Regions from separate parts of the Telluria sp. LT2P34 genome, predicted to be linked through region 1. Evidence: predicted binding sites of a transcription regulator. Region 1 holds the regulator's gene; the other holds the start of a gene.
What was found. The regulator sigma-54, encoded in region 1, starts transcription at its own class of promoters, with help from an activator protein. The targets are predictions, from matches to a motif close to TGGCANGNAANCTGCTTT.

Region 1 (4,038 bases):
GGCCGAGCGCGGCCAGGTTTTCCATGGCGAGAACCGCGTCGAACTGATGGGCAAGGTCGACGTCAGGCGCCCGGCCACGCCGACCAGCGAAGCGCTGCATGCCCGGACCGAGGCGCTGACCGTGCTGGCCGACGACGAAATCATCAAGACCAGGCTCCCGGTACGCATGACGCTGGGCGCGTCGCAGGTGGACGCGGTGGGCATGCATGCCGAGAATCCGACCCAGAAGATGCACCTCGGCGGACGCGGCAGGATCGTCTATCCGCCGCGCCGCGCGGCCGCTTCCCGCTCCGCACCTACCCCATAACAGGAACAAGAACATATGAAGAACATCCTCCGCAATGTGCTCGCCGCCGCTTTCCTTTCGCTGGTGTCGCTGTCGGTATCGGCCGAGAAGGCGGACTCGCTCAAGCAGGCCGTGGTCGAATTCGATTCGCTCGACGTCGATGAAGTGACGCAGACGCGCATCCTGACCGGGAATGTGATCGTCACGCGCGGCACGCTGACCCTGAAATCGGACCGCGCGCTGGTACGGGAAACGCCGGAAGGCTATATGAGCGTGACGCTGACGTCGAATCCGGGGCGCGTGGCGACCTTCCGCCAGAAGCGCGACGGCGGGCCGGACCTGTGGATGGAAGGCCAGGCCGAGCGCATCGAATATGAAGAGCGCGAAGAGGTGGTCAAGCTGTTCTCGAAAGCGGTCGTCAAGGAACTCGAAGGCGGGCGCATGACGAATGAACTCGTCGGCCCCTTCATCTCTTACGACAACCGGCGCGAAGTGGCCGCCGTGCGCAACGACGCCAGCGGCCAGACCAAGGCCGGCGGCGGGCGCGGCACCCTGATCATCGCGCCGCGCCGTACGGCAGCGCCCGCGGTAGCGGCAGGAAAAAAATAATGAAGGATGACCGCGACACGCGCAGCACCCTGGTCGTACGGGGCCTGCAGAAAAGCTACGGCAAGCGCCTGGTCGTGCGCGACGTGTCGCTCGAAGTGGGCTGCGGCGAAGTCGTCGGCCTGCTCGGGCCGAACGGCGCCGGCAAGACGACCTCGTTCTACATGATCGTCGGCCTGGTGCCGTCCGACGCCGGCACCATCGAAATCAACGGCGCCGACATTTCCAGCCTGCCGATCCACCGGCGCGCGGTGATGGGCCTGTCCTACCTGCCGCAGGAAGCGTCGGTGTTTCGCAAGCTGACCGTGGAAGACAACATCCGCGCCGTGCTGGAACTGCAGCGCACCGATGAGGGCAAGCCGCTGACCAAGGCGGCGATCAACGAGCGGCTCGATTCGCTGTTGGCCGAACTGCAGATCGAGAAGCTGCGCGAGAACCAGGCGCTGTCCTTGTCGGGCGGCGAGCGGCGGCGCGTCGAGATCGCACGCGCGCTGGCCACCAATCCCCGCTTCGTGCTGCTCGACGAACCCTTTGCCGGCGTCGACCCGATCGCTGTGATCGAGATCCAGCGCATCGTGCGCTTCCTGAAGGAGCGCGGCATCGGCGTCCTGATCACCGACCACAATGTGCGCGAAACGCTCGGCATCTGCGACCGCGCCTACATCATCAACCAGGGCGCCGTGCTGGCCTCGGGCCGCCCTGACGACATCATCGCCGACGAATCGGTACGACGTGTCTACCTCGGCGAACACTTCCGCATGTAGGTATCATGAAACAATCCCTGCAACTACGGACTTCGCAGCACCTGGCGCTCACGCCGCAGCTACAGCAGTCGATCCGCCTGCTGCAGCTGTCCACGATCGAACTGCAGCAGGAGCTCGAGCAGATCCTGTCGGATAATCCCTTGCTCGAGCGGATCGACGACCCGCTCGACAATTCCGTGCGCCTGTTGTCCGACGGCGCCATCAACGACGCGCCCGCCCAGCCGCCGGATGCGCCGGCGCCAGGCGGAGAAGAACCCGCGGCCCCGGCAGAGGGCGCCGATGCGGCGGAGGGCGGCGGCGAGGTCGAGCGCGGCGAGGCCGATGCCGACTGGGGCGACGCGCCGCGCGCGCCGGGCAGCGACGGCGACGACGATGGCCGCCCCCAGCTGGGCGCTATCGGCGTCACGCTGCGCGAGCACCTGTCGGAGCAGATCCGGGTCACGGGCGCGAGCGTGCGCGACCGCGCGCTGGCCGAACTGGTGATCGACGCCATCGACGACAACGGCTATCTCGACGAACCGCTCGACGAAATCCTGGCGCGCCTGCCCGAAGAGCTGGAAGTGGACATGGACGAAATGCGCTGCGCGCTGGCGCTGGTGCAAAGCCTCGATCCGGTCGGCGTCGGCGCGCGCAGCGCCAGCGAGTGCCTGGCGCTGCAGATCCGGCAAATGCCGGGCGTGCCGATGGTCACGCGGCGCATGGCCCTGAAGATCGTCGAGGGCTACCTGACCTGGTTCGCCCAGCGCGAATTCAACAAGCTGAAAAAGGCGCTCGATTGCGATGACGAAGACCTGCGCGAAGCGCAAGCCGTGATTCGCCAGTGCAATCCGCATCCGGGTGCGGCTTTTGCGTCGAGCACCTCGGACTACGTGGTGCCGGACGTCATTGTGCGCAAGACGGGCACCGGCTGGAGCGTGACGCTGAATGGCGAAGTGATGCCGCGCCTGCGCGTGAACAATGTCTACGCGGCACTGCTGAAGCAGGGCAAGGGCGAAGGACAGATGAGCGCGCAGTTGCAGGAAGCGAAGTGGCTGATCAAAAATATGCGCCAGCGTTTCGACACGATCCTGCGTGTTTCGCAGGCCATCGTCGAGCGTCAGCGCAACTTTTTCAGCCATGGCGCGGTTGCCATGCGTCCCCTTGTGCTGCGCGAGATTGCTGATACACTAGGTCTGCACGAGAGCACCATTTCTCGCGTAACCACTCAGAAATTCATGCTAACCCCGCACGGCATGTTTGAGCTGAAGTATTTCTTCGGAAGCCATGTCGCCACCGAAGCGGGGGGCGAAGCCTCTTCGACGGCGATCCGGGCGCTCATCGCGCAACTGACAGGAGCAGAAGACCCAAGGAACCCATTATCCGACAGCAAGATCGCGGAAATGCTCGGTGAACAAGGAATGGTCATCGCGCGCCGAACGGTTGCGAAATACCGCGAGGCACTTAAAATTCCTCCAGTCAGTCTCCGCAAATCCTTGTAACAGCGGCCAGCCACGCGCGACCCAAGCGCGCTGTGTGAGCCGTTTCTTTTTCAAAGGAGTGTGTATGAATCTCACTATCAGCGGTCACCACCTCGACGTTACACCCGCCATCCGTGAATACGTACAGAACAAGCTGGAACGCATCACCCGCCATTTCGATCAAGTGATTGACTCCCACGTCATCCTCGCCATCGACAACCTCACCGAAAAAGACAAAAGGCAAAAAGCCGAAATCAACCTGCGCGTCTCGGGGAAGATGGTGCACGTGGAAAGTGTGGCGCAAGATCTGTATGCCGCGATCGACTTGCTGATGGACAGGCTCGATCGCCAAGTCATGAAGTACAAGAGCATCATGCAAAACCATAGTCACGAGTCGCTCAAGCGACGACCTGAAGGCGGAGAGGCTGTTGCTGCCTGATCGGCAACGAAGCACCGTCTAATAAGGGCGCCGGAAGGCGCCCTTTTCAGTTGGTAGAATGGTGATTTTCCCACAAGCCCAACCACCATGACCGACCATGTCCTGACCCGCGTTGCCAACGGCACCGGCGTGATTACCCTCGACCGCCCCAAGGCCCTCAACTCGCTGTCGCTCGCCATGGTGCGGCGCCTGAGCGCAACCCTGCTTGCCTGGCGCGACGACGCCGCGGTCGAGGCCGTCGTGATCACCAGCAGCAGCGAAAAAGCCTTGTGTGCCGGCGGCGACATCCGCTTCTTCCACGAGGCGGGCCACGCGGCGCCGACCGGCGGCAGCGCACTGCTGGAAGACTTTTTTACGGAAGAATACGCGCTGAACCACCTGGTTCATTTTTATCCGAAGCCGTATATCGCGCTGATGGACGGGGTGGTGATGGGCGGCGGCATGGGCATAGCCCAGGGCGGACCCGCCACCGGCCTGCGCATCGTC
Region 2 (4,038 bases), on a different contig from region 1:
CCGCGCGGTGCACACGATGGTGGGCAGCGTCGATTTATCGAAGTCGGCCGGCACCATCCTGGAGAGCCTGACGAAAGGCGGGCGCCACCAGGAATTGCTGAATGAAGGGATTCACCAGCTGGCGCAATTGCTCGATAACGGCGACACGCAATCGTTCATCTCGCAAGGCATCGTCGACTGGCTGCGCGAAGAATATGCCTTCATTGAAAAGATCCTGCCGTCCGAACTGATCGGGCGCAAGGGCGCCGATATCGCGGTGCGCCTGGCATCGGGCATCCTGAGCAAGGTCGCCGCCGACCCCGATCACCCGTTGCGTGCGCGCTTCGATACGTTTACCAAAGAATTTATCGAGCGCCTGAAAGCCGATCCGGCCTTTTCAAGTAAAAGCGAAGAGATCAAGCATTACCTGCTGAACGACGACACCCTCAACAATTACCTGAAATCCCTGTGGGGCGATTTGAAGGCCTGGCTCAAGCGCGACCTCGACAGCCCCGAATCGACGCTGCGCGCACGCATGCAGGCCACCGGCGCCTGGCTCGGCAAGACCCTGGCCGAGGACCCGCAACTGCGCCAGTCGCTCAACGATAACCTGGAGTTGGCCGCACGCGCGGCCGCACCGGAATTCGCGGTCTATCTCACCCGGCACATCGCCGATACGGTGAAAAACTGGGACAGCGCGGAAATGTCGGAACAAATTGAACTCAATATCGGCAAGGATCTACAATTCATTCGCATCAATGGAACGATTGTCGGCGGCTTGATCGGGGTGGTGTTGTACCTGCTGTCGTCGCTGCCGGCCCTGCTGTAGTAAACCTTCACAGGAGAATTCATGGAACAGGCACTGAATGCTTGGCTGGCCGCGCACCCGGAAATCGAAGCGCTGCCGGGACGCGACCTGTTCATCGTCGCGCGTTACCTGGTTCCGATGGAGGCGACACTGATGCAGGGCTGCCTGGAAGCCTCGGGCATCCCGGCGGTCCTGGCCGACGCCCACCTGATGCAAACGGATTTATTGCTGGCGCCCGCGCTGGGCGGCGTGCGCGTGCTGGTGCCGGCCTCGTATGTGCAGCAGGCGCAGGCCGTGATCGAGGCATTCGGGCGCGGGGAATTCGAGCTCGATGAAGATGCGGCGGTATAAAAAAAGCCCCCGCGCAAGGCACAGGGGCAGTTCGACCAGCTAGCGGGATGTCAGGCCTTCTTGCGCTTGTAGCCGGCCATGCCGAGAGCGCCGATCAGCAGCAGCGCGATTGAACCCGGCTCAGGCACTTCCGAAACGGCGGTGGCGCCGAAGATGTTCAGGTGGATGCCGGAGGGCGAGGTACCATTGGCGATGAAGTCGAAGCTCTTCAGCTGGCGCGTTCCATCGACCACGAAACGGTGGCCGAACAGTGCCGGGTCGTTGGCATTTTCGTAGGTCGAGCCATCGGCGGTAAGGCGGTCGAGCGAGTCGGCGAGGTAATACGTATTCGCGTTCGCGTTGAAATCGTTGTACCAGTCATTGACCGTAACCAGGCGCGACAGCACGCTGCCATCCGCATAATTCAGCATCAGATTCATGGTCGCACTGCCGCCGCCGCTCATTGCCGCGACATGGATTTCCTTGTAAAAGCCGGCCAGCGTGAAGTTGACCGGCCCGTTGCCGGCGAACTGCAGCACGTTATTTCCGTTAGGGTTCAGGCCATAGCCAAGCTGCATCGCTGGACGGGATTTGTCGCCCTCGAAGAAGCCGGAGTCGACCAGGCCATTACCGCCAGCGCCTGCGACGGCGGTCGCCCGCGATTGCGTCATGAACACGAAATTGCCGCCGGCGTTATTCACGTCGAGCGAGGTCTGGGTGTTGTCACCGACATTGGCGACGCCGTCGATGTTGTAGACCGGGGCCAGGTCCAGCATGATCTCGCCAGCCTGGGCGAAAGAAGCGGATGCGCACAGTGCCGCCAGTAAGACTTGAATCGATTTCATCAGGATTTCCTCGTTATGGAGTTTGTTTTAATAAAGAACAATGTCCGTAATGCAAGGACTGTGCCAGCACGGCAAGTATTTGATTCAATTAGGAAATAATTATTGCTCTATTGCCAGCAATGAGAGGGTGTAAAGATTTTCGACAAGAATGTTGTCGCGGGCGATTGCGCAGGAGGACGCAAAAAAGCCCCGAAGCTGTTGTCAGCTCAGGGGCTCATCTGGAAATCCTGTGGTGGTGATAGGTGGACTTGAACCACCGACCCCAGCATTATGAGTGCTGTGCTCTAACCAACTGAGCTATATCACCAAGAGAACGCTATTATCCAAGGCGCCGCACGTTGTGTCAAGGCTGTGTGCACGGAGCAAGCACAGTTTTTGCCGACACTCTAGCGCGGCAAGCCCTGCAAGTGCGTCAACATCGCGCCCGCCGGATCGCGCCCGAGGAAGTCGATGACGATCCGGTCCGGCATCGCGCGCAGCCAGGTCAGCTGGCGCTTGGCGAGCTGGCGCGTGGCGATGATGCCGGTGTCAATCAGCGCCGCGCGGTCGATCTTGCCGTCCAGGTAATCCCAGGCCTGGCGGTAGCCGACGCAGCGCATCGACGGCAAATTCGGGCTCAGGTCGCCCCGGGCACGCAGGCGCGCCACTTCCGCCACCAGTCCGCCCTCGTCCGAGTCCCCCAGCATCTGCTCGAAGCGCAGCGCGATGCGTCGATGGAGCACGCTGCGATCCGGCGTCTCGAGCGCGAACGAGACCAGGGCGAAGGGCAGTTCGGGTTTCGCGCGCAGGGCGAGCAGGGCCGACATCGGCTTGCCGGTGAGTTCGATGATCTCCAGCGCGCGGTTGATGCGCTGGGCGTCGTTCGGCGCCAGCCGCTCGGCGGTGACCGGGTCGAGCGTGCGCAGCCTGGCGTGCATGCCGGGCCAGCCGATGCGCGCGGCTTCGGCGTCGAGGGCGGCGCGCACGGCGGTGTCGGCGGTCGGCAGGTCGTCCAAGCCCTCCACCAGCCCCTTGAAATACATCATCGTGCCGCCGACCAGCAGCGGCAGGCTGCCGCGCGCCACGATCTCGGCCACCAAGCGCAGGGTGTCGGTGCGGAACTGCATCACCGAATAGGCATCGAGCGGGTCGATGATGTCGATCAGGTGGTGCGGCACGCTGGCCAGTTCTTCAACCGTCGGCTTGGCGGTGCCGATGTCCATCTCGCGGTACACCAGGGCCGAGTCGACCGAGATGATCTCGACCGGGCGCTCGCGCGCGATGCGCAGTGCCGCCGCCGTCTTGCCCGAGGCGGTCGGGCCCATGATCGCCACCGCCAGCGGCTTGGCGCCCCTAGTGTCGAGCGCCATCTACTGACCGCGCAGGAACAGTTTGTCGAGCGCGGAGATCTCGAGCTGGACCCAGGTCGGGCGGCCGTGGTTGCACTGGTCGGCGCGCTCGGTGCCTTCCATCTGGCGCAGCAGCGCGTTCATCTCCGGGATGCTGAGGATGCGGTTGGCGCGCACCGCCGTGTGGCAGGCGAGGGTGCCGAGCAATTCGTTCCTGCGCTCGATCAGCACGCGCGAGCCGCCGTATTCGCGCACGTCGCGCAGCACGTCGCGCGCCAGCGTCTGGGCGTCGGCATTGCGCAGCAGTATCGGCACCGCACGCACGGCGAGGGTGGTCGGCGACAGCGCGGCGATGTCGAAGCCGAGCGCCTTCAAGGTGTCATGGTGGTCGGTGGCGGTGGCGACCTCGATCGCGTCGGCGAAGAAGGTGACCGGGATCAGCATCGCCTGCACCTGCATGTCCTGGCCCTCGACTTGGGCGTCGAGCGCATTCTTGAGCTGCTCGTACAGGATGCGCTCATGCGCCGCGTGCATGTCGACCAGCACCAGCCCCTTCGTGTTCTGCGCCAGGATGTAGATGCCGTGCAGCTGGGCCAGTGCGAAGCCGAGCGGGAAGTCGTCGTTGTTCGGTGCACTCGACATGACGGGCATCGGCATGGCTGAACCCGACTGCGCCGACTGCGCCGGCCGCTCGCCGGCGCCGGCGCCGGCGAACAAGGCGCCGTAGTTGGCGGTGCTCTGGGCGACA

Region 2: the regulator sigma-54 is predicted to act here: its motif matches at 2,011-2,028, upstream of AC56KZ_RS08850 (PEP-CTERM sorting domain-containing protein).

What each region holds. Positions count from the first base shown of each region.
Region 1 is NZ_JCASIN010000007.1:18,042-22,079, forward strand. Features, by position in the region: gene lptC (LPS export ABC transporter periplasmic protein LptC) at 1-307, shown strand, start outside; gene lptA (lipopolysaccharide transport periplasmic protein LptA) at 323-895, shown strand; gene lptB (LPS export ABC transporter ATP-binding protein) at 895-1,656, shown strand; gene AC56KZ_RS17305 (RNA polymerase factor sigma-54) at 1,662-3,134, shown strand; gene hpf (ribosome hibernation-promoting factor, HPF/YfiA family) at 3,199-3,552, shown strand; gene AC56KZ_RS17315 (enoyl-CoA hydratase/isomerase family protein) at 3,640-4,038, shown strand, end outside.
Region 2 is NZ_JCASIN010000002.1:674,781-678,818, reverse strand. Features, by position in the region: gene AC56KZ_RS08860 (DUF445 domain-containing protein) at 1-808, shown strand, start outside; gene AC56KZ_RS08855 (putative signal transducing protein) at 830-1,138, shown strand; gene AC56KZ_RS08850 (PEP-CTERM sorting domain-containing protein) at 1,189-1,962, opposite strand; tRNA gene AC56KZ_RS08845 (tRNA-Met) at 2,193-2,269, opposite strand; gene miaA (tRNA (adenosine(37)-N6)-dimethylallyltransferase MiaA) at 2,349-3,311, opposite strand; gene mutL (DNA mismatch repair endonuclease MutL) at 3,312-4,038, opposite strand, start outside.